DNA from 3 places in the Mixta sp. BE291 genome. Region 2 is predicted to be linked to each of the others. Evidence: predicted binding sites of a transcription regulator. Region 2 holds the regulator's gene; each other region holds the start of a gene.
What was found. Region 2 encodes Fur, which represses iron uptake genes when iron is present. Its sites were predicted from a motif close to ATAATAATGAGAACNACTATCAA; they were not measured.
Positions count from the first base shown of each region.

Region 1: J2X14_RS09775 (TonB-dependent siderophore receptor) is a predicted target of Fur. The motif match lies at 2,978-3,000, and genes of this name have one in related genera.
Region 3: exbB (tol-pal system-associated acyl-CoA thioesterase) is a predicted target of Fur. The motif match lies at 7,476-7,498, and genes of this name have one in related genera.

Region 1 is NZ_JAVDXN010000003.1:473,733-483,544, reverse strand. It holds gene cgtA (Obg family GTPase CgtA) at 1-638, shown strand, start outside; gene fepB (Fe2+-enterobactin ABC transporter substrate-binding protein) at 771-1,757, shown strand; gene fes (enterochelin esterase) at 1,717-2,922, opposite strand; gene J2X14_RS09775 (TonB-dependent siderophore receptor) at 3,057-5,297, shown strand; gene pmrB (two-component system sensor histidine kinase PmrB) at 5,353-6,420, opposite strand; gene pmrA (two-component system response regulator PmrA) at 6,417-7,079, opposite strand; gene dacB (serine-type D-Ala-D-Ala carboxypeptidase) at 7,085-8,518, opposite strand; gene greA (transcription elongation factor GreA) at 8,769-9,245, shown strand; gene yhbY (ribosome assembly RNA-binding protein YhbY) at 9,482-9,775, opposite strand.
Region 2 is NZ_JAVDXN010000005.1:371,040-380,851, reverse strand. It holds gene seqA (replication initiation negative regulator SeqA) at 1-429, opposite strand, end outside; gene ybfF (esterase) at 686-1,450, shown strand; gene ybfE (LexA regulated protein) at 1,607-1,882, shown strand; gene fldA (flavodoxin FldA) at 2,022-2,552, shown strand; gene fur (ferric iron uptake transcriptional regulator) at 2,914-3,357, shown strand; gene chiP (chitoporin ChiP) at 3,439-4,842, opposite strand; gene mtr (tryptophan permease) at 5,213-6,463, opposite strand; gene glnS (glutamine--tRNA ligase) at 6,816-8,483, opposite strand; gene nagE (N-acetylglucosamine-specific PTS transporter subunit IIBC) at 8,639-9,812, opposite strand, start outside.
Region 3 is NZ_JAVDXN010000006.1:253,023-262,834, forward strand. It holds gene J2X14_RS15705 (Csu type fimbrial protein) at 1-250, shown strand, start outside; gene J2X14_RS15710 (Csu type fimbrial protein) at 351-803, shown strand; gene J2X14_RS15715 (fimbrial biogenesis chaperone) at 822-1,529, shown strand; gene J2X14_RS15720 (fimbria/pilus outer membrane usher protein) at 1,533-3,983, shown strand; gene J2X14_RS15725 (Csu type fimbrial protein) at 3,980-4,966, shown strand; gene J2X14_RS15730 (SDR family oxidoreductase) at 5,214-6,107, shown strand; gene exbD (TonB system transport protein ExbD) at 6,242-6,664, opposite strand; gene exbB (tol-pal system-associated acyl-CoA thioesterase) at 6,670-7,407, opposite strand; gene J2X14_RS15745 (TRAP transporter substrate-binding protein) at 7,760-8,737, shown strand; gene J2X14_RS15750 (TRAP transporter small permease) at 8,788-9,294, shown strand; gene J2X14_RS15755 (TRAP transporter large permease) at 9,308-9,812, shown strand, end outside.

The DNA.
Region 1 (9,812 bases), on a different contig from region 2:
TTTCTGCCGCCAAGCCGAAAGTGGCCGATTATCCCTTTACCACCCTGGTGCCAAGCCTGGGCGTGGTACGAATGGATAACGAACAGAGCTTTGTGGTTGCCGATATTCCCGGCCTGATTGAAGGTGCTGCCGACGGCGCGGGCCTGGGTATTCGCTTCCTGAAGCATCTGGAGCGCTGTCGCGTTCTGCTGCACCTGATCGACCTGGCGCCCATTGATGAATCCGATCCGGTAGAAAACGCCCGCATCATTCTTGGCGAGCTGCAGAAATACAGCGAAAAACTGTATAACAAGCCGCGCTGGCTGGTCTTCAACAAAGTTGATTTGTTGAGTAAAGAAGAAGCGGAAACGCGCGCGCAAGCGATTGTCGAAGCGCTTGGCTGGGATGAGAAACATTATCTTATCTCTGCCGCTAGTCAGACCGGCGTGAACGCGCTGTGCTGGGATGTGATGTCCTTCCTGAACGCCAACCCTAAAGAGGCGGAAGAGGAAGAGAAGAAACCTGAGAAAGCCGAGTTCATGTGGGACGATTACCACCGTGAAACGCTGGAACAGGCGGAAGAAGAAGTGGATGAAGATTGGGATGATGACTGGGATGAAGATGACGACGAAGGCGTCGAAATCATCTATCAGCATTAATCTACTCCGTCAACGCAGCCCGGCTTATCGCCGGGCTTTTTTTTATGCTTTTTTCACCATGGACAGCAAGCAGTAGCGCAACGGTAAAGAAAATGATTATCATTACCCTTTGATTGTTTATCGGGATCGATCATGCCTCATCGTCGTCTTTGTTCTCTGTTTACTGTGCTGATGGCTTTCGCCTTTGGTGCCTGTGCCGCGCCTGCCGACTGGCCGCGCCAGCTGGGCAGCGGTGAACACACGCTTACCCTGAAGCAGCCGCCACAGCGGATTGTCTCAACCAGCGTGACCTTAACCGGCTCATTACTGGCGCTCGACGCCCCGGTGGTTGCCAGCGCTGCCGCCATGCCCGGCAAGCGCTTCACCGACCAGCAGGGATTTTTCCGCCAGTGGGGAGATATTGCGCGTCAACGTCACGTTCAACGGCTGTATAGCGGAGAGCCCGCAGTTGAAATGGTGGCTGCCGCCCAGCCCGATCTGATTGTTGTTAGCGCCACCGGAAATGATTCGGCGCTGGCGCTCTATCCGCAGCTGTCCGCTATCGCGCCGACGCTGGTAATTAATTATGACGATAAAAGCTGGCAGCAGGTGATGATGGATTTAGGCCAGGCGACGGGCCATGAAAAGCAGGCGGAGCAGCGCGTTGCCGATTTTGATCGGCGCTTGCAGCAGGTACGTAAAGCAATAACGTTGCCGCCACAGCCGGTATCGGCTTTTGTCTATAACCGACACGGCCCTGTAATCAATCTCTGGACCAGCGCTTCCGCGCAGGGGCAGCTGTTGCAGCAGCTTGGTTTTACTCTGGCCGTACCCTTGCCCGGCGGGTTTAACCTGATGGCGCTGCAAAAGCGCCGGGACAAGGTGCCGTTAAGCGGGGAAACGCTGGTTAATGGCTTAACCGGCAAAACCTTTCTGTTGTTTGCCGCTGATGAAAACGATGCTGCCGCGTTAATGCGTGAACCGCTGCTGGCGGGAACAGCGGCCGTCGGGCAGCGGCGCGTTTTTGCGCTGGGTGAAGAGAGTTTCCGCCTCGATTACTATAGCGCCGGGCAGCTACTTACCCGCATCGGGCAGCTGTTTAGCACAGTCCCGCCCACAACGCCTGTAGACCATCGGTAAGGCCACCGCGCCAGCACAGCGCATCATGGCCACCTTCAAATTCACGATAGTGAACATCGTGACCAGATGCCTGAAGCAGCGGCAGCAGCGTGCGGTTGGATTGCAGAATGATTTTTTCATGTAATCCTGCCTCAAGCCACAGCCGCTGAGGATGAGCCGCTCCGGCACCTTGCCCGATCAGTTCTCCCAGCCTGCCGCCGCTGCTGGCGGTCTGGCGGTCGGGCCACCAGAAAGAACCCGACAGGCTAATGGCGCCGTTAAACCATTGGGGCCAGCTCAACGCGGCATACAGCGCGGCCAGTCCGCCATAGCTCTGGCCAGCTACCAGCGTCGGCAGCCTGTTATCCCATGCAGGTAACCACTCCTTCACCTGCGGAAGCAGCTCCTCCTGCAGCGCCAGCCAGAATTCAGGGTTACAGGGCAGCTCGTGGCTGCGCTGCGCGGTGCCAATAGCATCAATAAACAGATAACAGGCGGGAGGGAGCTCCCCGCGCTGCGTCAACGTCTCCAGCGGCGTGGCAAGGGGCATGCCATTCACCCAAAACTGACCGTCCAGCACAATCGCCAGCGGGCGCGGCGTGCTGCGGGTTTCCCCGGTTTGCAGCAGCCAGACCGAACGACGGTTAGCCAGACGGGAGCTGTACCACAGACGCGTTGTCAACGGATGGCTGGCGCAAGCGGAAAGCCCACGATCCAGCGCCTGCCAGGCGGGCTGCGGCGGCGCGTCGGGCATATGCAGCGGCGAAACCGCATGGCCGCGCCCGTTGCGCCAGCTGCGTAAAGGATTAAGCGGATCGGCAATCGCCGCAGGCAAATGGTTTTTCCACCAGCCGCGCAGTTTGTCAGCCGCCAGATGATCGGCTGGGAAATCAGCATCGTCCCGGCTGGGGATCAGACAATAACTGCCACGCCACCGGCTGCTGAGCGTCACTTCACCTTGCCAGATATTGGTTCCTGCCACGCGCTGTAGTGAAAAAGGGCGCTGTTGGCGATGATGATCGGTGATACCGGCAATGTTCAGCCATACGCGACGTGTCGTCGAATGATGTTCATCGCCCTCTGGATCGCGCCAGTAAAACACCATTCGGCAGCGATCCTGCTGTACTTCAGCCATGGCCGGAATGCCAGCCTGCATTTTTGCCTGCCACCAGGCGTCGCTACCCATTTTCACCACGCGCTTCCTCAACGGTAAAAAAACATAAAGTTAATTGATAACCATATTGATAATCATTTGCATTTTCAATAATCTGTTTCCGCTTGTTAACAGGACGAATAACCTGAGCCAATAACGGATATAAAATGAAAAAAGCACATTACTTAGCTTACCAGCTTCTGGTGCCGCTCACGCTGGCCGGTGGGCTGGTAAGCATCAACAGCAGGGCGGCAGAAACGTTAACGGAAAACAGCGCGGACGAAGGCGCGATGGTCGTGACGGCAGAGCAACAAACGTTACAGGCGCCGGGCGTCTCGACGATTTCCGCTGACGCGATCAAAAAACATGCGCCAGCACGAGACGTTGCTGAAATTATTCGTACTATGCCAGGCGTTAACCTGACCGGCAACTCGACCAGCGGTCAGCGCGGCAATAACCGACAAATTGATATTCGCGGCATGGGCCCGGAAAACACCCTGATAATGGTGGATGGCAGGCCGGTAACCAGCCGTAACGCCGTGCGCCTTGGCTGGCGCGGCGAACGCGATACCCGTGGCGACACCAGCTGGGTACCGGCGGAAATGATCGAGCGTATCGATGTGATTCGTGGACCGGCGGCGGCGCGCTACGGCAACGGTGCCGCAGGCGGCGTGGTGAATATTATCACCAAAAAAGAGAACGACGGCTGGCACGGCGCATGGAACACTTATTACAACGTGCCGCAGCATGATGAAGAGGGCAGCACCCGCCGCACCAATTTCAGCCTGAGCGGCCCGCTGAATGAGGATCTGAGCTTTCGTCTGTATGGCGGCCTGAGCAAAACCCAGGCGGATGCGCAGTTTATCAACCAGGGACATCAATCTTTACGTACCGGCACCTATGCCGATACGGTGCCTGCCGGACGGGAAGGGGTGGAAAACAAGGATATCAATGCGCTGTTGCGCTGGGCTTTCGCGCCGATGCAGGCGGTGGAGTTTGAGGCCGGTTACAGCCGTCAGGGCAATCTTTATGCAGGCGACACGCAGAACACCAATAGTAACGCACTGGTGAACGAAAATTACGGCAAAGAAACCAACCGCCTCTATCGGCAGAATTTTGCCGTCACCTGGACCGGGGCCTGGGATAACGGCATCAGCACCAAAAGCTTTGCGCAGTATGAAAACACGCGCAATTCACGCCTGCAGGAAGGCCTGGCGGGCGGTACGGAAGGGATTTTCGCCAGCAACAATTTCTCTACCATTGAACTGAACGATGTGCTGCTGCACAGCGAAATCAGCGTGCCTTTTGCGCTGTGGGTTAATCAAACGGCAACGCTGGGTACCGAGTGGAATCAGCAGCGCATGAAAGATCCTTCTTCCACCAAGCAGGCGCTGAGCGGCGGTGATATTGACGGGATCGCTACCGGCAGCCGCAGCCCTTACTCGCAGGCGGAGATTTTCTCGCTGTTTGCTGAGGATAACGTTGAGCTGACCGACAGCACCATGCTGGTGCCGGGGCTGCGCTTTGATCACCATTCCATCGCCGGTAATAACTGGAGCCCTTCGCTTAACCTTTCGCAGGCGCTGGGCGAAGAGGTTACGCTGAAGCTGGGTATTGCCCGCGCTTACAAAGCGCCCAGCCTCTATCAGACCAACCCCAACTACGTGCTTTACAGCCGCGGCCAGGGCTGTCCGGCCAGCGGCGGCGCCTGTTACCTAATCGGTAACGACGATCTGAAGGCTGAAACCAGCATCAATAAAGAAATCGGGCTGGAGTGGAAGCGTGACGGCTATCAGACAGGGCTGACCTGGTTCCGTAATGATTACCGTAACAAGATTGAGTCAGGCTATCTGCCAGAGGGCACCTCAACCAACGGCAAGACGGACGTTTATAAGTGGGAAAACGTGCCGAAAGCGGTAGTGGAAGGGCTGGAAGGTACGGTGAATCTTCCGCTTAGCGATACGGTAAGCTGGAATAACAATCTCACCTGGATGCTGCAAAGCAAAAACAAAGAGACCGGCGATCGTTTATCGATTATTCCGCAATACACGCTGAACTCGATACTCAGCTGGCAGGCAACGCAAAATCTGTCGCTGCAAACCTCATTCACCTGGTACGGCAGACAAACGCCGAAAAAATATAATTACAAAGGTGAGACGGTTACCGGCAGCGAAAGGGATGAGGTAAGCCCTTACTCTGTGCTTGGCCTTAGCGGAACCATGGAGGTCAATAAATATGTCAGCGTCACGCTGGGGGTGGATAACCTGCTGGATAAGCGTCACTTCCGCGCCGGGAATGCGCAAACCACCGGCAACGACAACACCAATTCCTATATGTATGGCGCGGGCGCCAATACCTATAACGAATCGGGGCGCACCTGGTATCTCAGTCTGGATACGCACTTCTGATAGTTTGCTCGCCGTTCAGGCTGGTCTGCTGGCCTGAACCGGTCGTGCTGCTGGCTTACCCGTCACGCTGATTCAGGGTGGCGGGTAACCAGCATTGCGCCTGCAGGCCGGAACGCGTCTGGCGATTGCTTAACTGCATCCTTCCGCCATGCAGCTGCACAATGCGTAGCACAATGTTTAATCCCAGCCCGCTGCCGCCATAGCGGCGATCGCGGCGATGAAACGCCTGCGTCAGTTCGTTGGCGCTCGCTTCATCAATACCTGGACCTTCATCGCAAATCGTCAACAGGCTGCCGTTTTCCTGTGCCTGTAGCTGCAAGGTAACCTGGGAATGCTCCGGGCTGTAGCGTGAGGCGTTTTCCAGCAGGTTGCGCACCATCAAACGCAGTAACACCGCATCGCCCTGTACGCTGAGATCCTGCTGCGTCCACGTTAGCTGCTGCTGACGCTGCTGTAACAGCTCGCCCATTTCAGCCTGTAAAGGCAACAAAATATCCTGCTGCCAGCTCAACGTTTGGTAATGACCGCTGGCCAGCGCTTGCCCGGCGCGGGAAAGCATCAGCAGCTGCTCAATAACATGCATCAGCTGGTCGATACGGGCGACCAGCATCGGCGCCTGTTTGATCTCCTGCTGCGCCATGAGTTCAAGATGCAAACGCAGCCCGGCCAGCGGCGTGCGCAGCTCATGCGCCGCATCGGCGGTAAATAATCTCTCCTGCTGTAGCGTTTGATCGAGACGGGCAAGCAGCTGATTGATCGCTCGGGTTACCGCCGCCACCTCTTCCATCTCTGAATAGACAGGAAGCGGCGAGAGGTTATCGGCGGAGCGTTGCGCCAGGCTGGTCTGTAAGGCATTTAGCGGACGGATAACCCAGCTGATCGCCCAGAAAGAGAGGATCAACGTAAAGCCGACCATCACTAGCGATGGCAGCAGAAGCGAGGCGACCGCTTCGCGGATTTCGTTTTCAACATGCTGATTACGCGATTTTGCGGTAAGCGTCTCGTTAACCAGAAAACCGATCTGCTCACGGCTTTCATGCCATAGCCAGATCACGCTCATCAGCTGGCAGGTCAGCAGAATCAGCGCCAGCATTATCAACAAACGCCGACGCATACTGTTCACGGACGCGCTTCCAGACGATAGCCGACGCCACGCACCGTTTTGATACGATCTTTACCCAACTTGCGCCGCAAATTATGGATATGGACTTCCAGCGTGTTGGAGCTGTTGTCATCCTGCCAGCTATAGATATCCTGCTGTAGCGTTTCACGATGCACCGTTTGTCCGATGCGCATCAGCAGGCGCGAGAGCAACGCAAACTCTTTCGGCGTGACCTCGACCGGCCGATCGTCCACTGAAACCTGTAGGGAAGAGAGATTAAGCGCCAGATCGCCGTGCCGTATCTGGTTATCACTGTGGCCCTGATAACGCCGGATCAATGCCCGAACGCGCGCTTTCAGCTCGGCCAGCGCAAAAGGCTTGATCAGATAGTCGTCCGCACCGGCATCCAGCCCGCTAACCCGATCTTCCAGCGCATCGCGCGCTGTTAAAATCAGCACCGGCAGGTCGATCTGCTGGCGACGCCAACGCCGCAGCAGATCGGTGCCGTCGGCATCGGGCAGGCCAAGATCCAACACCACCAGACTATATTGCCCGCTGTGCAGCAGGGCATCCGCCTGCGCCGCTTTACCGGCACAATCGATGGCGTAGCCCTCACTGCTCAGCGCAAGGGCAATGCCCTCCTGTAACAGCAGATCATCTTCCACAATGAGAATTTTCATGCGCCTCAGTTATTTTGGTAGATGTCCTTGTATAACCGGCTTTCAAAGCGCACCAGCGGCACGCGACGGGTGCGTTTATCCTCAGGCGGAACAGCATAACCCGACAGGAACTGCACAAAGGCCACGCGCTGACCGCTGGCAGTGGTAATAAAGCCAGCCAGATTATAAACGCCTGACAGCGAACCGGTTTTAGCGGAAACTTTCCCATCTACGCCCGCTTCATGCAGGCCGCCGCGATAGCGCAATGTCCCATCGTAGCCTGCCAGCGGCAGCATTGAGATAAAGTTCAGCTGTTGATCGTTCTGTGCAATGTATTGTAGCACCTGCATCATGGTCGCCGGAGAGATCAGGTCATGGCGCGAGAGGCCGGAACCATCGACCTGAATGCTGTTATCAAGATCGATATTCGCTTTCTGGCGCAGGATGCGGCGCACAGCGTCTGAACCTGCACGCCAGGTGCCGGGAACGTTAAAATAGTGTGCGCCAATGGTGCGGAACACCGTATCAGCAATCATATTGTCCGATTTTTTCAGCATGATTTTCAGCAGATCATGCAGCGGCGCGGATTGGGTCTCCGCCAGCAGGGTGCCTCGTTCAGTCACGCGCGTTTGACGCACCAGATGCCCGGTATAATCAATTCCGGCGTCGCGCAGCATCGCTTTTAAAATCGCGCCCGACCAGGCGGCGCCATCCTGAATAGCGAAAGCCAGCGGCAGCGGCTCGCTGCGCTGCGTCATACAGCCGGTGAGCGTAAAGCGATTTAGCTCGCCTGGCACCACATCCAGTTCGCAGTAGGGCGCATCGGGCGAGCCTTTGGCCAAGGTACGCACCTGACTGAACATGGTCACAGGATAATAAGAGGCCACGCGAATAAAGGCGTTATCATCCGCACGCTCGGCGCTGTAGAGCGAAACGGAAAAACAGTTTTTATCGACGATCGCGGCGGCGGGCGGCGCGCTAAAACATTGGGTGTTATCGTTCCACGGCCAGCCGGGCGCTTTATCGTGACTGGCGAAAACCGAGGTGTCCACCACCAGATTACCCTGAATATGGGTAATGCCCTGTTTGCTCAGCGCGCTGACCATATTGCGGAGATCCTGACGCGATAGCGTGGGATCGCCGCCAAAGCGGGCGATCAGGTCACCTTGCAGCGTCCCGTTATCCACTTTGCCCTGGGTTTCCAGCGTGGTACGAAAGCGGAAGTCCGGGCCTAACTCCAGCAGCGCTGCGAGGGCCGTCACTACTTTCATGGTGCTGGCTGGCAAAGCCATTTGTTTACTGTGATAATCGACCAGCGGCGTTGATGAACCCACTTTTTGTGCCATCAGCGCCAGGTTTGCGCCATCCGGTAAATATTGTGTGTATTCTTCCACAGGTGCTGCCTGAGCTTGCAGCATAAACGCACAGGTTAGTCCGGTAACAAGTCGTGAAAATCGCATAATCTCGCGGTAACTGACGGGTGAAGCCGTCATACTACGGTGCATCGCGGTAGAAAGTAAACGATGACCCATAGGGAACTCTGGGTTAAAATACGTATCAAAATGCAAACCCGAATCCTGACCTGGAGCCTGCTCCGGGTCAGGTTTCTTTTGTTTGCGAATCAGCCGGTAGCGTTGCACAACGCGTCAGGCCGACGACCCACTGGTCAGGACGACAACAAGCAAACAGGACCGATGACGAGGTATTAAAATGAATCAGATTCCGATGACGTTAAGGGGCGCAGAGAAGCTGCGTGAAGAACTCGAAGAGCTGAAGACCGTCAGACGCCCCCGTATTATTGCCTCAATAGCGGAAGCGCGTGAGCATGGCGATCTGAAAGAGAACGCCGAGTATCACGCCGCACGTGAAGAACAGGGCTTTTGTGAAGGGCGTATTCAGGAGATCGAAGCCAAACTGTCGAATGCGCAGGTGATCGATGTCACAAAGATCGCTAATAACGGTCGGGTAATTTTTGGCGCGACGGTCTCGGTGCTTAATCTCGATAGCGACGAAGAGTCAACCTATCGTATCGTAGGCGACGATGAGGCAGATTTTAAGCAGAACCTGATTTCCGTAAACTCGCCGATGGCGCGCGGGTTGATTGGTAAAGAAGCGGATGACGTCGTGGTGATTAAAACACCGGGCGGTGACGTTGAGTATGAAATTCTGAAGGTAGAATATCTTTAATCACGCCTGATATCCCGCATGATTGTAAAGAAAGGAAAAAGGCCGCGTTGCGGCCTTTTATCCTGTGCAGGAGCATGGCAATTTCTTCCGGCTGAATATAATCCGCATCTTTCAGGCCATATGTGCATTGGCGCTTTGCGCTCACTCCGCCCGCTTATTGATCTAAGCTTTCGGAATTTGCTGCCTTGCCCGCGTCATACAACCCGAATGATTTAGCGTATAATCAGCTCGCCCGATTAGCGCGGCAGGGAGATTTTACGTTCTTCTGTCGGTCGGTACAGCACCAGCGTCTTGCCGATAACCTGTACGTTACAGGCTCCCGTTTCACGAACGATGGCTTCTACCATCAGGTTTTTCGTTTCCCGATCTTCGGTAGCGATTTTCACCTTAATCAGTTCGTGATGCGCAAGCGCCTGTTCGATTTCGGCCAGTACACCTTCAGTCAGGCCGTGGTTACCCAGCATAACAACGGGTTTCAGCGGATGGGCCAGACCTTTCAGGTGCTGTTTTTGTTTGGTACTCAGATTCATCGTATATTTTTACTTACATTGGGATTGAAAACGGTAC
Region 2 (9,812 bases):
GGGTACATGCTTCGGCTTAGTATGGGTGCCATGCTGTAACAGTGTCTGTTCATCAGCCGCAAAGTAAACGCGGGTGCGTCCCTGCAGCGATGCGGTGGCCTCGGCAAACGCGTCGGGATCAAGACGATAGAGCGTCGATAAAATCAGCATAAAGCGATTTACCGCTTTATTCTGCTCGGCGTACTCATCAGAGAGTAGCAGCTCACGCACCGCCCGCACCCGATCTTGCGCGCGCGTGGTTGGCTTGCTGACTTCGGTTTCCTGACTCACGCTAACAACAGGAGCCACAGGGGCAGCCGCAACCGGTGCATGCTGACCCGCGGTAAATTTCAACATCCGCCGTAAAATGTCGGAGGCGCTTTCACCAATGTGCTGCGTGTGGCTGGCAATATAGCGATAGAGTTCTTCGTCGACTTCAATCGTTTTCATCTTTATCCGTACGGTAATTGCTTGTGGCAGAATCAGGCGCAGCGCGTAGTAGCAAATTTCAGCTGTACAAACTGTGCGCTGGTTCTAACATAAGGATTATAAAGTTAAATCCTGCGGGTCGGTAGCGACGTTGGCGCTTGCAGGCAAAAGTCAGAATATGCCGCAAAGCAACCCGGCAAACAACCACTGACTCACCGGCAGGGAATATGTAAACCATGATAACCTATGCTTTCCTTTCAACTGTAAGAACTTTGCCATGAATTTGAATACTCGCCTGCAAACTGAACAGTCCGATCGCGACGCCCTTCCCATTCTGCTGATTCATGGCCTGTTTGGCAGCCTGGATAATTTAGGCGTGCTGGCGCGCGGTTTAAAAGCGGATCGTCCGTTGATCCAGGTGGATGTGCGTAACCATGGCCTTTCGCCGCGCAGCCCGGAGATGTCCTATCGGGCGATGGCGCAGGATATGCTGGATACGCTTGATGCGCACGGCATCGATAAAGTGGCGGTGATCGGTCACTCCATGGGCGGCAAAATCGCCATGACCATGACGGCGCTGGCGCCCGAACGTATTGCGCAGCTGGTGCTGGTGGATATTGCCCCGGTTGATTATCGCACCCGCCGCCACGATGAGATTTTCGCCGCGGTGAATGCGGTTACCGCCGCCCAGGTACAGCAACGTAGCGAAGCGGCCAGCGTAATGCGCGCTATCCTTGCTGAAGAAGGGGTGATTCAGTTTCTGTTGAAATCTTTCCATGAGGGCGCGTGGCGTTTTAATGTTCCGGCGCTGTGGGACAACTACACAACGATTTCCGGCTGGGAAGAGGTGCCCGCCTGGCACGGCCCGGCGCTGTTTATTCGTGGCGAGCTATCGCCTTATCTTGATGATATTCATCGCAATGCGCTGCTGGCGCAGTTTCCCGCCGCGCGCGCCCATGTCATCGCTGGCGCAGGGCACTGGGTTCATGCAGAAAAACCGGATGCGGTGCTGCGGGCGGTACGGCGTTTTTTAGCGTTGTAAAAGCAATATGTTAACGGCGTAACAAAGATTGTTCTCACTCTTTCGTCAGGGTATGATGGCGCGCTAAAATTTTGCCGCCGAAAAACGGGCGGTAAACCGGCCCAAAATGTCACCATGCGCGGCGCAAACGCGCAGCCCATTCAGTATCACGATTCTATGGCAAAAGAACACACGGACCGGACCACGCTCGATCTCTTTGCAGATGAACGTCGCCCGGGACGCCCGAAAACCAGTCCGCTGTCGCGTGATGAGCAACTTCGTATCAACAAGCGCAACCAGCTGAAGCGTGACAAGGTCCGCGGGTTACGGCGCGTTGAACTGAAGATGAACAGTGAGGCCGTTGATGCGCTTAACGCGATGGCGGCCGAACGCGGTCTCAGCCGCAGCGAGCTGATCGAAGAGATGATTCTCGCCCAGTTGCAGGCGCGCTGAACGGCTAAGAGAAGCGCACTGAGAAACAAATGCAGCGGCTTTACGAGTTCCGCCTCCTGACGGTCTCTGCTATTATTGCCGTAATCTGCAGACAACGGGCAGTTACCATATTTTTAAGTTTCAAGAGGTTACTAAACTCATGGCAATCGTAGGTATTTTCTTTGGCAGCGATACCGGCAATACAGAAAACATTGCAAAGATGATCCAGAAGCAGCTCGGTAACGATGTTGCCGAAGTTCATGATATTGCCAAGAGCAGTAAAGAAGATCTGGAAGCTTTTGATATTCTGCTGTTAGGTATCCCCACCTGGTACTACGGCGAAGCGCAGTGCGACTGGGATGATTTCTTCCCGACGCTGGAAGAGATCGACTTTAACGGTAAGCTGGTGGCGCTGTTTGGCTGTGGCGATCAGGAAGATTACGCGGAATATTTCTGTGATGCGATGGGCACCATCCGCGATATTATCGAGCCGAACGGTGCGGTGATCGTGGGTCACTGGCCGACCGAAGGCTACCATTTTGAAGCGTCAAAAGGCCTGGCGGATGATAAACACTTCCTGGGCTTAGCCATTGATGAAGATCGTCAGCCTGAATTGACCAACGAACGCGTTGATAAATGGGTAAAACAGATTTATGCAGAACTTCAGCTGCAGGAAATTCTGGAAGCCTGATTTAACGCGCATTGTGCTGTAAATCACATTGCGTAACAGGTTTTTCCTATAGAAATGATAGGTACGGGTTTGAAAATTTTATCAATGAGTCGGTAGAATACCCGTATCGGTCACGCGCTTTCCTGCCGTTGTGCTGCAAAGCGGCAGGATTAAGCGAAATGTAAACACAGCACCTAATGAGCATGAACAACGCCGGACGTAGCGAACTTCTCTTTACTTCCACTTGCGATTTCACGCGCACCCTTACGGTTTCCATTTCGAAGCATCAGTTCTATAATGAGACGCTATTAGCTTAGCGTCGACCGATGTTCATGGCTGTTCAGCCACATTGTGACTAGCAAAGTAACAGGACAATATCCGCATGACTGACAATAACACCGCATTAAAGAAGGCCGGCCTGAAGGTCACTCTTCCGCGACTAAAAATCCTGGAAGTGCTTCAGGGACCTGAGAGCCATCACGTCAGTGCGGAAGAGTTATATAAGCGTCTGATTGATATGGGCGAAGAGATCGGACTGGCGACGGTTTATCGCGTCCTGAACCAGTTTGACGATGCCGGTATCGTTACGCGTCATAACTTTGAAGGCGGTAAATCCGTTTTCGAACTGACCCAGCAGCAGCACCACGATCACCTGATCTGCCTGGACTGCGGCAAGGTTATTGAATTTAGTGATGAGTCAATCGAAACTCGCCAGCGTGAAATCGCCACGCGTCACGGTATTAAACTGACCAACCACAGCCTCTATCTGTATGGTCATTGCGCTTCCGGCGACTGCCGCGAAGACGAAACATTACACGATAAATAATCAATTACGCTATGCAGTAATATGAAAACCGGTGCTCAGGCACCGGTTTTTTTATGCTTTGCGCTGCGCGTTTTGCGCCATTTAGAAAATGGTGAACGGCGCAATCACTATGAACTTCACATCTTTTTCGTCCTGGAAGAGATTGCCATATCCGCCGCTGCCGCTGGGGAGAGTGCTGTGGTTGTCGTAACGGGTAAAGTGCAGTTTAAACAGCGTATCCTTCGCCCTGCCCTCCTGAACGGTGTAAAGCAGATCCAGATTCCAGGCGGATTCACGAATGCGTTGCTGTTGATCCCACTGCGCGCCACTGGCTGGTTTAGCATCCCAGCCCCAGACATAGGATGTCCCCACCGTCCAGCCCGCCAGATCCCAGCCGCTCAAATCATACATCACACCGGCAAAAACCGCTTTTTCACCGTTGGCGTTCCAGTCGGAGCGCGCATCCCACCAGATATCAAGACGTCCGTTAGAACTGGCATAGGATGGCGTCATACGCTGCAGGAAATACCCCTGATTGCCTTCCGCTTTCACCCAGGTGCCTTCCAGGCGAAAATCAAACGGCCCCTGGTTGTAGCCGAAGGTTAGCGCCTGCAGCCAGGCTAAACCATCATAAACATCATTGCTGTTCGCCGCGCCTCCGCTTTCCCGATCGTGCGCCCCGTAAAACTGGTAGCTGGCGAGCAAATCATTACCGGCCAGCGGCAGCGTCCATGAGGCTTTGGCGAAATATTGATCCATGTAATCTGCCGCCTGGCCCCATGAGGCTTCCAGAATTAACTGGTTCTTAAAATCGTAACGTGCGCCGACCGCGTGCAGCCAGGGAATACCGGTTTTGCCATCGGCCTTACGGAATGAATAGAAGTGCTGATACCAGGGCGCTTTATAGCGATCGCTCCAGACATAAGAGATATCCAGCGCGCCCGCATCGGCCAGATCCTGATGCACACCCGCTTCTACCGCGCGGTAGGTGCCGGGCAACAGGCTCCAGTGCGGCGTAAGCAGCGTTTGCCCTTGAGGTTGCAGATAACCTGCGCGCAGCCAGTAATTATCCGCTTTCATTTTCAATGCCGCTTTATATAAGCTGACACCGCTGCGATCGCCGCCCCAGTCCTCATCCCAGGCATTTCTCGCTTTGCTGAAGCCAATTTCGTTTGGCGCTGCCGGGCCGCTGTTGCTGACTTCCAGCGCACCATATAACGCCACATCCAGCCCAATAAAACCGGCCGCATAGCCAGAGCTAAAATCCAGGCTGGTGTTAATCGTGGAGTGATGCAAATTAGCCTGATATTGACCATATTTTTCACTGTCAGGCTGCATTTCTTTGCGGTCGCGCTGACGTTGCCAGTAATAGGCAGCGCCGGTAAGTGAGGCATCGTCCCAAAAACCGGCGGCATGAGCGGATGGAAGGATAGTAAGACCTGAAAGGGCTGTTATAACGGAAACTGACCAGCTAATAGCCTTACGCTTCCCTGTAAAGGCACGCATAATTAATTCCTCTTTAATGGGAAAATAAAAAACGCCAACAGCAACGGCAGTTAAAATAATCAACCGCGTGCAAATAAGGGTATTTTTCGTGGCGCGAATTATCAATACACCAAAGAGGAAAATTAACAAACCATGACATCACCCGCATAAAATTCGGGATAAATTAACAATAAAGAAAACTATTCATCGCAAGAAAAATGATTATATTCAGCAACTTCTTTCTCTATGCGCGAAAGGTATATTAATGCATTTATAACGCGATAAATTTATCGCTAATTTAATTATTTAAACCCAATTAATTATGGCGACAAATAAATATAGAAATGAAGCTTATTCTCAGGACGAGCAACGTGTCGTCCTGAGAATATATTTAGCGGGCGTAAACCGGAAGCAGATCAGCGTAACTTAGTAGTGAAACAATAATATTCAGCGCGGCAAAAACCAGCACCAGTAACACTGGCAGGTTGCCTCCTTTTAAACGCCAGTTCTGCGTGTGCGGGAAGCGCTGCCTGGCGCGCCAGACCAGCAGCGCTGGCGTAATAACCGCCCAAACGGTAGCAGCCAGCCCGGCATAGCCAATCGCCATCAGGAAGCCATTCGGCCAGATTAACGCCGCAGAAAGCGGAACGATAAACGTCAATAACGTGGTTTTTAAGCGCCCTTTCGCGCTGTTATCTGTGCTTAATAAATCAGCCAGATAATCAAATAGCCCCAGCGTAACGCCAAGGAAGGAGCTGGCAACGGCGAAAGTGGAGAAAATAGTCAGCAGCAGACTAAGCGAGGTGCTTTGCAGCAAATGGCCTAACGCATCCACTAACGCATCAATGTTGCCGCCGCGTTGAGCGATGGCAATAAAATCTGTGCGTGGAATATTTCCCATGGTGCCGATAATCCACACCAGATAAATAAGCAGTGCCGACAGCGTGCCCAGCAGTAAGCAGCGCGCAACCTTATTACCGTCTCGCCGGTAGTAGCCGATTAGTCCGGAAATATTGCCATGATAGCCAAAGGAAGCCAGGCAAAAAGGAATCACCATCCAGCCGTAGCGCAGATAGTGACTATCCGCTCCGCCCGCGTTAAACAGCAACGCCGGGCTAACGTGTCCGAGCAGGCCGCCAAACAGCAGGAAAAAAGTGATCACTTTCGCGCCCAGGAAGATCAGCGTAATCCGGCTAACCGCAGCGGTTCCCAGCCAGACAAACAGCGCCACCAGCAGCGTAAAGCCGAGCCCTGCCGCCCTGGCGGAAACCGGCATCGCCAGCGTTGCGAACGTATGTTGCAAAATAGCGCCGCTGGCTGAGATATAGGCATAAGTCAGGATCCCCAGCACAAAGAGGATAGATGCGCCATTCAACAGGTTCCAGCGGCGTCCCAGCAGGTCACGCGTCAGCGTATCGAAACCGGCAGCGCCCGGATAATGCAGGCTCGCCTCCAGAAACATTAACCCCGACAGCAACATACACAGCCAGGTAAGTAGCAGGATAGCTGACGACCAGCTAAACCAGGCGCCGGACATAACCACCGGCAGGGAGAACATACCGGCGCCGACCACCGTGCCGGTAATGATGAGCGTGCCCCATAATATTGAGGGAAGTTTACCGGCGGAAACCGCTGTTTCCATGATGCGTCCTTAGAATGATATCTGTTCATTTAATGTTCAGCTGGCGCGCTGTCTGGCAGAGCAACCCTTAAAGCAGATATTCTACCTGATAGTGAACTCATGAACTAGTACATAACGGCGAGAGAAATGAAATCCGTTGCAGGGAAGTAGCGGCAGCGTCGCTACAGGAGGTGTGGCAGCGTCGTTACAGGAGGTGCGGCGGCATCGCTACAGGAGATAGTAAGGGCATCGTTCAGAAGGTAGCGACAGCATCGCTGCAGGATGCCGCATGCCTTACCGTGAGATGCCACAGGTAATGGTTTGTCCATAAAAAAAGGCGGCTCACTGAGCCGCCTCGTTGCATTACGCTAGCTTATTCGCCGCTTTTAGCCCAGGTATCACGCAGGCCAACGGTACGGTTAAAGACCAGCTGCTGCGCGCTGGAGTAAACGCTGTCGGCGCAGAAATAGCCTTCACGTTCAAACTGGTAAGGCGATGTGGCTTCCGCCTGCTTCAGACCTGGCTCAACAAAACCTTGCTTGATCACCAGTGACTCCGGGTTAATGGTGGCGAGGAAATCCTCCGCTGCGCCCGGATTCGGCACGCTAAACAGGCGGTCGTAAAGACGGAACTCGGCCGGTGCCGCATGCTCTGCCGATACCCAGTGGATCACGCCTTTTACTTTACGACCATCGGCCGGATCTTTGCTCAGCGTATCAACATCACAAGTGCAGAAAATGCAGGTGATATTGCCATCTTCATCTTTCGCAACCCGCTCGGCGCGAATAACGTAGGCATTCCGCAGACGCACTTCTTTACCCAGCACCAGACGCTTGTACTGTTTATTGGCTTCCTCGCGGAAATCAGCGCGATCGATCCAGATTTCACGGCTAAACGGCACGGTACGCGTGCCCATTTCCGGTTTATTCGGATGATTCGGCATGCTGATGATCTCTTCATGACCCGCAGGCAGGTTCTCAATCACCACTTTTAGCGGATCGAGGACGGCCATGGCGCGCGGCGCATTCTCATTGAGATCGTCACGGATACAGGATTCCAGCGACGCCATTTCCACGATGTTGTCCTGCTTGGTCACGCCGATACGGCGGCAGAAATCGCGAATAGAGGCGGCGGTATAACCACGACGACGCAGGCCTGAAACGGTCAGCATGCGCGGATCGTCCCAGCCTTCCACCACTTTCTCGGTCACCAGCAGGTTCAGCTTACGCTTGGACATAATGGCGTATTCGAGATTCAGACGAGAAAACTCGTACTGACGCGGATGTACCGGAATCGAGATGTTATCCAGCACCCAGTCATACAGGCGACGGTTATCCTGGAACTCCAGCGTACAGAGCGAATGGGTGATCCCTTCCAGCGCATCGGAAATGCAGTGGGTGAAATCGTACATCGGATAGATGCACCATTTATTGCCGGTCTGATGATGCTCGGCGAATTTCACCCGGTACAGCACCGGATCGCGCATCACGATAAAGTTAGAGGCCATATCGATTTTGGCGCGCAGGCAGGCGGCGCCTTCAGCGAATTCACCGTTGCGCATTTTTTCAAACAGCGCCAGGTTTTCTTCCACGCTGCGATCGCGATACGGGCTGTTTTTACCCGGCGACGTCAGGGTGCCGCGATATTCACGGATCTGCTCCGGCGACAGCTCATCGACATAAGCCAGGCCTTTGTTGATCAGTTCAATGGCGTAGTGATAAAGCTGATCAAAATAGTTGGAGGAGTAACAGACTTCACCACTCCACTGGAAACCTAACCATTGCACATCACGTTTGATCGATTCGACATACTCAATATCTTCTTTCGCCGGATTGGTATCGTCAAAACGCAGGTTACACTCGCCCTGATAATCTTGCGCGATGCCAAAATTCAGGCAGATCGATTTTGCGTGACCAATATGCAGATAGCCATTGGGTTCCGGTGGAAAACGGGTATGCACACTGCTGTGCTTACCGCTCGCCAAATCTTCGTCAATGATCTGACGAATAAAATTAGTTGGGCGGGCTTCAGCCTCACTCATCACTGTATCCTCAACACGAAAAGTCTGGTCGTTATAACCATGAAATAACGGCTATGATCCACAAAGCGTGCAAGGGAAACAACCGTTTGTTGGCACTGAGACAGAAAAAAGGCAGGAATCGCTTCCTGCCTGGAGAGGTTTAACGCAAAGGCGCGTTATTTCTGGATTTCGTACAGTTTACTTTCGCCAGCAACCACCGTTCCGGTTGCCAGTAACGTCATTCCGGCAAAATCATCGCTGTTGCTTACCACCACCGGGCTAATCATCGAGCGGGCGTTGGCATTCAGGAAATCAAGATCCATTTCCAGCACCGGCTGACCTGCGCTCACGGTCGCGCCCTCTTCCACCAGACGCGTAAAGCCTTTACCCGCTAACGCCACGGTATCCAGCCCCATATGCACCACGATTTCCACGCCGTTTTCCGTTTCCAGGCAGAACGCATGGTTGGTGTTGAAGATTTTCACCAGCGTACCGGCAATCGGCGCAACGACCGTTTTCCCGGTAGGCTTGATGGCCACGCCATCGCCAACCGCTTTGCTGGCAAACGCTTCATCGGGAACCTGATCAATCGGCACGATTTCACCGCTTACCGGTGCCAGCAGCGTGGCGATCGTTTGCTTAGCGGCAGCCGGAGCCGCCTTCGCTGCGGGTTCAACGGCGCTGACCGGGGCAACGTTAAGGGATGCGGCAACCGGCCCTTTCGCCAGGACGTTTTTCATCGCGGAGGCGATCAACTCCGCCTGGGTGCCGACAATAATCTGCACGCTCTCTTTATTCAGACGGATTACGCCGGAGGCACCTAAACGCTTCGCCAGGTTCTCATTCAGCGCAGCGCTGTCTTTCACATTCAGGCGCAGGCGCGTAATGCAGGCATCGATGCGGGTCAGGTTATCGGAGCCGCCAACAGCGCTGATATAGCGGCGCGCCAGCGATTCTGTTTCCGTTTCGCCCTGTACGTCATGTTCGACATTCACATCGTAACCATCGGTTTCATCACCGGAAACCGCCAGTTCACGTCCTGGGGTTAACAGATTGAATTTTTTGATGGTAAAGCGGAACACCAGATAATAGATAACAAAGAACACCAGCCCCTGCGGGATCAGCATGTACCACTGCGTAGCTAACGGATTGCGCGATTGCAGCGCCATATCCACCAGCCCGGCGCTAAAGCCGAAGCCGGAAATCCAGTGCATGGTCGCAGCGATAAACACCGAGATACCGGTCAACGCCGCATGGATCACATACAGTACCGGCGCCACAAACATAAAGGAGAATTCCAGCGGTTCGGTAATTCCGGTAAAGAACGCCGCAAACGCCGCGGCGATCATG
Region 3 (9,812 bases), on a different contig from region 2:
GGTTACCGGCCAGCCGCGTTATCTGCTGTTGGGTTCCGATAATACCCAGGGCGTCACCTACACCCTCTACAGCGATGCGGGCTTTGCCAACGCCATAGCCAACAGCACTAACCTGCCTGCCAGCGGTACTGCCGATCCTAACCTGGGTGAAAACTACCAGATTTTTGGCCGCATCGTCGGCGGTGGCTTTAACGCTACCATTCCGGCTGGCACCTATACCGATACCATCAGCGTTGCTGTGAACTACTGAGGCCACGGCCAGGGAAAGCAACGTGTTTTGGAGGAGGCTGTGCGCGGCGGGCCGTTACGGTTCGCCCGCGCTGTTGGCGCTGTTATGGAGTGAGAACGCGATGGCATTGCCGACGCAAACCTTTCAGGTGAGCGCGGCGATTACCTCGGGCTGCACCATTTCTGGTAGCAATACCAGCGTTTTCGGCGCGCTTAATTTCGGAACGCAATCCGGTGTCGGCACCGCCAGCGTCAGAGCCAACTATGTGCAAAGCAGCAATATCAATATCGCCTGTACGCCTGGCACGTCGTTATCGATGAGCATCAACGGCGGCAGCAACTACACCACTACGCGCAATCTGAAGCTGGCGAACTTCAGCAATACGGTAGCCTATCGCCTCTATAGCAACGCCAACTACAGCGCCGCCAGCGAAATTCCGGTTAATCAGAACGTGGCGCTGAGCTACAGCAATGCCAATAACATTATTTTGCCGATTTACGGCCTTTTACAGCTCAGCGGCGTTCAACGCGCCGGTAGTTACAGCGATACGCTAACGGTGACGCTGAGCTGGTGATGAAATAAGGATCCAGGTATGACGCTTCTTCGCGCCCTGATGGTAGCGATCTTTACGCTACTTCCCTCGCTGGCTAATGCGGCCAACTCGGTCATGATCTGGCCTATCGATCCCAAAATCATCAGCGAAGATAAAGCCAGCGAGCTGTGGCTGGAGAATCGCGGTCAGGCCACGACGCTGATGCAGGTGCGCATCTTCGCATGGCAGCAGGTGGAAGGCCGGGAACAGTATCAAACGCAGCAGCAGGTGTTGGCCAGCCCGCCGGTGGTCAGAATCGAGCCGGGACAAAAACAGCTGGTGCGTCTGATTAAAATGACGCCCGCAGCGGCGGGTCAGGAAACCGCCTATCGCGTGGTACTGGATGAGATCCCTACGCCGCAGCAGCCGGGCGAAAATCAGGCCGGGCTGCGTTTCCAGATGCGCTATTCGGTGCCGCTGTTTGTGTATGGCAGCGGTCTGTCGCCGGATAGCGCGTTGCCGCAGCTTAGCTGGCGCACGGTGATGGAAGGCGGCCAGCGCTGGCTGGAGGTCAATAACCGCGGCGCGGTTCATGCCCGGCTCAGCAACGCTTCCTTAAACGGCCGCACGCTGGGCGACGGGTTATTCGGTTATGTGCTGGCCAATAGCCGCCATCGCTGGCCGCTCTCTTTTGCTGCCTCTTCCGGCGCCCAGCTCTCTGCCGAGGTGAATAACAAAGCCTGGCGCAGCGCCAGCAGCGCCCGTTAATTTATGAACGCTCTTCGCTGGCCTGCGCTACGCTGCGGTTCGCTGGCTATCGCTGGCCTGTACGGCTGCCTTTCGCCTTTGAGCAGCAGCGCGGAAACCTATTCTTCTCTGCCGCCGCCGCCAGCGGCAACCGCGGCGCAGGATGCCAGCCCGCAATATATGCTGGGGCTGGTGGTTAACCAGCAGGAGAGCGAACAGATCGTGCCGGTGATCTTCCGCGACGGTCACTATTGGCTGCGCGCCGGGGATTTACAGCGGGCCGGATTGCCTGCGGGAAAGCTCAACGGCGCAGAGGTGGATGTTTCCGCCATGCCGGAAGTGCAGGTGGAGTATGACAGCCAGCGGCAACGCCTGTTGCTGACCGTTCCCACCGACTGGCTGCCTGAGCAGACGTTTAACGGACGCGACAACGCCCCACGTTACCCTGCGCAGAGCAGCACCGGCGCACTGCTTAATTACGATTTTTATACCAGCCATAACAGCCAGGCGGGCAGCCGGGTATCGGCATGGAATGAGTTTCGCCTGTTCGGCGCTGCCGGTCAGTTTACGTCAAACGGCGTCTGGCAAGAGCAGCTTAGCGGCAACGGCAATCTTAACGATGGCTACCTGCGTTATGACACCTGGTGGAGCTATGAAGATGAAAACCGTGTGCTGAGCTGGCGCGTCGGCGATCTGATCACCGATGCATTAGGCTGGAGCAGCAGCGTAAGGCTGGGCGGGATCCAGCTGGCGCGCGATTTCAGCGTACGCCCCGATATGGTGACCTGGCCGCTGCCAAGCTTTGCCGGACAGGCGGCGGTGCCTTCCACCGTTGACCTGTTCGTCAATGGCTATCGCACCAGCAGTAATCAGGTTCAGCCCGGCCCGTGGACCATGAACAATATGCCGTTCGTTAACGGCGCCGGTGATGCGGTAGTGGTGACCACTGACGCGGTAGGACGTCAGGTCAGCACTTCGCTGCCCTTTTATGTCTCCAGCGATCTGCTCAAATCCGGCCTTTCCGACTTCTCTTTTTCCGCCGGGGCGCTGCGCAATAATTACGGCATCAAAAATTTTGATTACGGTACCGCGGCGGCCAGCGGCTCTTATCGCTACGGCCTGACCGACTGGCTGACGCTGGAAACCCATGCGGAAGGTGCCGACAGCCTGGCGCTGGGCGGCGGCGGCGCTCAGCTCAGGCTGGGCGCTTTCGGCGTGGTAAACGGCGCGCTGGCGCAAAGCCGTATGGACGCCGCCAGCGGAACCCAGTACAGCTGGGGCTATCAATATAATAACCGTTGGTTCAGCCTGGGCACCCAGCATACTATTCGCAGCGCGGATTTTGCCGATTTAGCGCTCTACAGCACCCGCAGCAGCAATACCAACGACATCGTCTGGACACTGAGTCGCCGTAGCGCGCAGTATAACGCCAGCGTGTCGCTAAACCGCTTCGGCAGCCTCGGCGCAGCCTTTATTGATATCACCAGCGGCAGCGGCGATCGCACGCGCCTGTGGAACCTCTCCTGGAGCAAAAACCTGTGGGGCAACAGCAGCCTGTACGTTGCCGCCACGCGCGATGTCGGCAGCGACGCATGGAGCGGCGCGGTTTCGTTGATTATCCCCTTCGGCGAGCACAGCAACGCCAGCCTCAGTTTTGAACGCGATCAGCAGGGCGGAAATGCGCAGCGCGTTTATCTGTCGCGGGCGATGCCCAGCGACGGCGGCTTCGCCTGGGACGCCTCCTGGGCCAATCAGAACAGCGGCGGCGATTATCGCCAGGGCAGCCTGCGCTGGCGTAACCAGAAAATCGATACGTCCGCCGGGTTTTATGGCGACAGCGACAACAGCACGGAATGGGCGGATGTTACCGGTTCGCTGGTGCTGATGGACAGCCGCCTGTTTGCCGCTAACGAAGTCAATGATGCGTTTGTGCTGGTAAAAACCGGTTATCCGGATGTCACGGTGCGCTATGAGAATCAGGCGATGGGCCGTACCGATCGCGACGGCTATCTGCTGGTGCCGCGTATCAGCTCTTACTACCCGGCCAAGTATGATATTGACGCGCTCGATTTACCGCCGGATATGACGGTGCCGCGCGTCGAGCAGCGCTTTGCGGTAAAACGTCAGAGCGGATTCCTGCTGCGCTTCCCCGTTGAGGCGCTGCGTGCCGCCAGCGTGATCCTGCACGATCAGCATGGCGATCCGCTGCCGGTCTCTAGCCAGGTCATGCGTGACGGTGAGCCTACGGAATATGTCGGCTGGGACGGACTGGCCTGGCTGGATAATTTGCAGGCCGAAAACGCGATGGCGGTGGTAACGCCCGACGGACGCCGCTGCGTTACTCATCTTTCGCTGGCGCAGGGACGCCCGCAGGCGCTGAAAGTTTACGGCCCGGTGATTTGTCCGCTGCCGGAACGGCCGCGCGGCGCGCCGGACAGCGTATCTACTAACTCAACCGCAGGAATTCTGCCATGACGATACGGTCAGCGTTGTTTTTAGCCCTGCTGCTGGGCGGCTTTAGCGGAACGCTGCACGCCGCCTGTACCCTGCCTGCCTCTACCGCCAGTTTCGGCTCCGTCACCTCTTTTGCCGCTAACAGCAGCGCCAGCACCGTTACCACCTCGGCCAACATTAACTGCGGCGCTGGCAGCACGTTATCGTTGCTGTCGGGCAATAATATTACGCTGCGCCTCGCCAGCGCCTCAGGCCCCAGCGGCACGCGCGGCAGCCTGCGGCCTGCGGGCTCCAGCAGTGACAGTATTCCGGTACAGCTCTGTACCGCCTCAACCTGCGCCACAGAATTGACCATCGGCGGCGCGGCGGTCACCTATAACGAAACGCAGCTGGCCGGTCTGGTCGGCCCGCTTGGCGGACTAAACTTCGCGGTTCCGCTCTATTTGCGCACGGTGCCTGGGCAGGTGGTTGCCGCTGGCACCTACAGCGGCACGCTGAACGTGGCGGTCACCTACCGTATTTGTACCGGTCTTGGAGCGCTGGGCCTCTGCCTGCTGGGTCAGGATCAAAATGGCTCCGGCACCATTCCAATTACGGTCAACCTGACCATTACCAACGATTGCACCACCATTACCGCGCCGAATATCAGCTTTGGCAGCGCGCCGTTAGTGAGTAGCTTTTCCGCCGTCTCGCAGTCAATCAGCGTGATTTGTACCAAGGGCAGCACCTATACGGTAGGCTTAAGCAATGGCAATTACGCCAACGGCAACGTACGCAATATGGCGAACGGCACCAACCGACTGAGCTATGAGATCTATAAAGGCACCGGCAGCAACCGTTGGGGACCAGCCGGTACTGAGCGCCAGTCAAGCGCCAACGCCACCAGCGTCAGCAGCGATGGGTTAACCCGTACGTTTCCGTACACGGCGCGCGTTTTAACCACCCAGAGCACGCCACCGGCAGGTAATTATACCGACAACGTGGTAGTGGATTTGGCGTTCTGATTCGGGCGCGCTTATCGCGATTGCCGTTTAAAGCCAACGGGTTTAACCGCATGCCGTGCCGCCTGATGGCTTCTGCGAAACAAACTGTCTGTTATTCATATTTATTAATATTTACTCGCAATTCTGCGCTGCGATTTTTTGCAGTAAAAGCAGTGACTTGACTGGTAGGAACAGTTACAGAACTCGACAACCTGCCCGTTTCTCCTAGCCTTAACAGTGAATTTCATTGAATACATCAGGAGGAAAAATGGCAGACCAATACAAAATGCAGAATCCTCTCACCCAGTATTACACCGGTGAATACCCGAAACAGCGTCAGCCCGCCCCAGGCATCCAGCAGGATATGCAGCCGGTGCCGGATTGCGGCGAAAAAAGCTACCGTGGCAGCCAGCGTCTGGAAGGACGCAAGGCGCTGGTAACCGGCGCTGATTCCGGTATTGGCCGCGCGGCCGCTATCGCTTATGCACGTGAAGGCGCTGATGTGGCAATTAACTATCTGCCTGCTGAGCAACGTGATGCGGAAGAAGTGGCTAACTATATCCGCGAGGCGGGCCGCAAAGTGGTGCTGATTCCCGGCGATATCAGTGAAGAAGCTTTTTGTAAGCAGCTGGTCACCCAGGCAAAAGAAGAGCTGGGCGGACTGGATATTCTGGCGCTGGTGGCCGGTAAGCAGGTTGCGGTAGAGCAGATCGCTGAGCTGACAACCGAGCAGTTCCGTAAAACCTATGAGACCAACGTGTTCTCGCTGTTCTGGATTACGCAGGCGGCGATCCCGCTGCTGCCGGAAGGCGCATCGATCATCACCACGTCGTCGATTCAGGCCTATCAGCCCAGCCCGCATCTGCTGGATTATGCCTCTACCAAGGCGGCAATCCTTGCCTATACGCGTGCGCTGGCAAAACAGGTGGCAGAGAAAGGCATTCGCGTAAACAGCGTGGCGCCAGGCCCTATCTGGACGGCGTTGCAGATTGCAGGCGGCCAGCCGCAGGAGAAACTGCCGGAGTTCGGTAAGCAAACGCCGATGAAGCGTGCGGGTCAGCCAGCGGAACTGGCAGGCGTTTATGTTTATCTGGCGTCGCAGGAATCAAGCTACGTCACGGCGGAAGTGCATGGCGTAACCGGCGGTGAGCATCTCAGCTAAACGCGGTTAGCGTAAAATACGTGCGCTTCGGCTCACCGGGCCGACAATAAAAAATACCGCAGCGGTCGCTGCGGTATTTTTTTGCCGGAAGATTGGTCAATCCAAAGCAGGCCGACTCAATAGCGGGTTATCCGTTACTTCTGCACGGTTTCCATGCCCATCAGGCCAATCTTAAGATAGCCTGCACCGCGCAGGGCATCCATGGCGCTCATCAGCGTTTCATAATCTACTGATTTATCCGCCTGGAAAAAGATAGTGGTATCTTTATTGCCTTCCGTCTGCGCATTCAGCACCTCGATCAGCTGCTCTTTGCTTACCGCTTCATTGCCGATATACATCTGCTTATCTTCTTTAATGGAAAGATAAACCGGCTTTTCCGGGCGCGGCTGCGGCGCGCTGGTTGAGGCAGGCAGGTTAACCCTGACATCTACCGTGGCCAGCGGCGCGGCGACCATAAAAATAATCAGCAGCACCAACATCACGTCGATAAACGGCGTCACGTTGATCTCATGCATTTCACCGTTACTGTCTAAATCATCATTTAACCGCATCGCCATAACGCTTAACCTACCCGCAGTTTATGCGCGCTCTGTACCGGATGCGCGTCGCCTTTACTGCGCGCCAGATCAAGATCGCGACTTTGCAGCAGCAACACCTGCGCCGCTACATCGCCCAGGCCCGCTTTATAGCTGGCAATCATACGGGCGAAAATGTTGTAGGTGACCACCGCCGGAATCGCGGCAATCAGGCCGATAGCGGTGGCCAGCAGCGCTTCTGCGATCCCCGGCGCAACCACTGCGAGGTTGGTAGTTTGGGTTTGGGCGATGCCGATGAAGCTGTTCATGATGCCCCACACGGTGCCGAACAGGCCGATAAAGGGCGCAACGGAACCGATGGTCGCCAGGAAGCCGTTACCGCGACCGGCATGGCGGCTGATGGCCGCAACGCGGCGTTCCAGACGGAAGCCGGTACGCTCTTTAATCCCTTCGTTGTCGTCTGAACCGGCAGAAAGTTCCAGTTCGTTCTGCGCTTCTTGCAGCAGTACTGCGCTCTGGCTGCGCGCATGAAATGCGTCGCTGAGTTCGGCGGCCTGACGCAGCGAACGCGCTTCCGTCAGGGTTTGCTGCTCTTGTTTCAGGCGCCGCCGCGCCGAGGTCAGTTCAGTAAACTTGCCGAAGAAGATGGTCCAGGTGACTACGGACGCCAGCAGCAGCCCGATCATTACCGTTTTTACTACGATGTCCGCATGTTCATACATGCCCCAGACGGAGAGATCCGCCTGCATCAGTTCATTGGTCACCACGCTTTTTCTCCAACCTTAAGAAGAGTCATTCAAACAGTTCCGGATCATACCAAAACAAGAGCGAATTGATACTAGTTCTCATTAGTATTTACAAAGATTTCTCCTGCTTTCCCTTCTGCCGGGCGGAAGTGCGCGCTAATGTAACCGGTTAGTTTTTAAACTGTGACGCTGCGTATAAATTTATTAAAACATCGTTTTAATTGTGTGATGCGATTCATTCAATTCAGCAGCGCCAATTTTCCGCCTGCGCAATTTATCTATAGTGAATCAGCCCTGCTGGCATCTGACCCTTGCCCTCCCCTCTTTCAGACCAGAAATCGGGCTCCCTTTAAGCGCAGGAGATCATCATATGAAAATGAAAAAACTGTTGCTGGCATTATCGCTGGCATCCACCGCGCTGTTTGCCTCTTCAGCCGCTTCGGCAAAAGTGCTGAAGGTGGCAGAAGTTCAGCCTGCCGGTTATCCCACCGTCGTTGCACTTGAACATATGGGCGAAAAGCTGAAGCAGGCGACCGATGGTCGGCTGGAAATGCGGGTTTATGCAGGCGGCACGCTCGGTGATGAAGAGCAAACGCTACAACAGGTACAGATTGGCGCCGTGGATATGATTCGCGTTTCGCTGGCACCGGTTTCCACTATCGCACCGGAAACCGGCGTGCTGACGCTACCCTATGTGTTTCGTGATGAAGCGCATATGCATCGCGTCCTGGACGGCGAGATAGGGAAAGCGATTACCGACAAGTTTGATCAGGATCCCAGGGCGCGCATGGTGTTTCTCGGCTGGAGTGACGCCGGTGTGCGTAACATGATCACCAAAGATCCGGTCACCAAACCAGAAGATCTGAAAGGAATGAAAATTCGCGTCCAGAACAGCGCCATTTCGCTGGCGACGTTAAAGGCGATGGGCGCCAATCCGGTGGCGATGGGCGTGAGTGAAGTGTTCAGTGCGATGCAGACCGGCGTGGTAGATGGCACGGAAAACAATCCGCCCACCTTTGTTGCCCACAACTATCTGCCGGTAGCGAAGTATTACACGCTGACCGGGCACTTTATCCAGCCGGAAATGATCCTGTTCTCTAAACGCACCTGGGACAAACTTTCAGCCGAAGATCAGGCGCTGCTGCGTAAGCTGGGCAAAGAAGCGCAGGAAGATGAACGCAAGCTGTGGGCGGAATATAACCAGCAGTCGCTGGATAAGATGAAAGCAGGCGGCGTGACGTTCCAACAGATCGATCGCGAGATCTTCGTGAAAGCCACACAGCCGGTACGTGACCAGTACGGTAAAGCGTATCAGGATATGATGCAGCAAATCGCTGCGGTGAAATAACCCTCCCTGCGCCACGATGCCTCGTGGCGCCGCTAATCAGGTAACACACTATGTCTGCCTATTCACGTTTAATGGATGCGGTCTATCTGCTGTGCATGCTCATCGCTGCGGTTGCGTTGCTGTTAATGGTGACGGTGATCCCCGTTGGCATCTTCGCCCGCTATGTCATGAATGATGCGCTCTCCTGGCCGGAGCCGGTCGCGATTGTCTGCATGATTATTTTTACCTTTATCGGCGCGCCGGTGGGCTTCCGCGCGGGGACCCATATCTCTGTATCGATGGTGACCGATCGCCTCTCGCCGCGCGGGCAAAAAATTGCGGCGCTGTTAAGCAATTTGCTGATGCTGGCTGCCTGTCTGGTTATTTTTCAGGCGAGCTACGCGCTGTGTGAAGCGATGTGGTATCAGCCGCAAGCCTCGTTGCCCTCCGTCACCTTTGGGGTGATGTATCTGCCTATTCCGGTTGGCGCGCTGCTGACCATTCTGTTTGTGATTGAACGCCTGCTGTGCGGCGAGCAGTCCGAACGCCCGCTGGTCAGCCTTGGCGGCACCCACTGATTCGGAGCTTAAGATGGACGCACTGATCTTGATTGGCAGTATGGTAATCCTGTTGCTGATAGGCTTTCCGGTCGCTTTTGCCGTCGGCCTCAGCGCTTTTATCGGCGCCTGGTGGATCGACCTGCCGCTGGAGGCGGTGGTTATCCAGATTACCAATGGCGTAAATAAGTTCTCATTATTAACCATTCCGTTCTTTATTCTGGCGGGCGCAATTATGGCTGAAGGCGGCATCGCCCGACGGCTGGTTAACTTCGCCTATATTTTTGTCGGCTTTATCCGCGGCGGGCTGTCGCTGGTGAATATTGTCGCCTCGACCTTCTTTGGCGCGATTTCCGGCTCGTCGGTGGCGGATACCGCGTCGATCGGCTCGGTGATGATTCCGCAAATGGAAGAGAAAGGCTATCCGCGCGATTTTGCCGCAGCAGTGACCGCCAGCGGATCGGTGCAGGCGGTGCTGACGCCGCCCAGCCATAACTCAGTGATCTATTCGCTGGCCACCGGCGGCGTGGTGACCATCT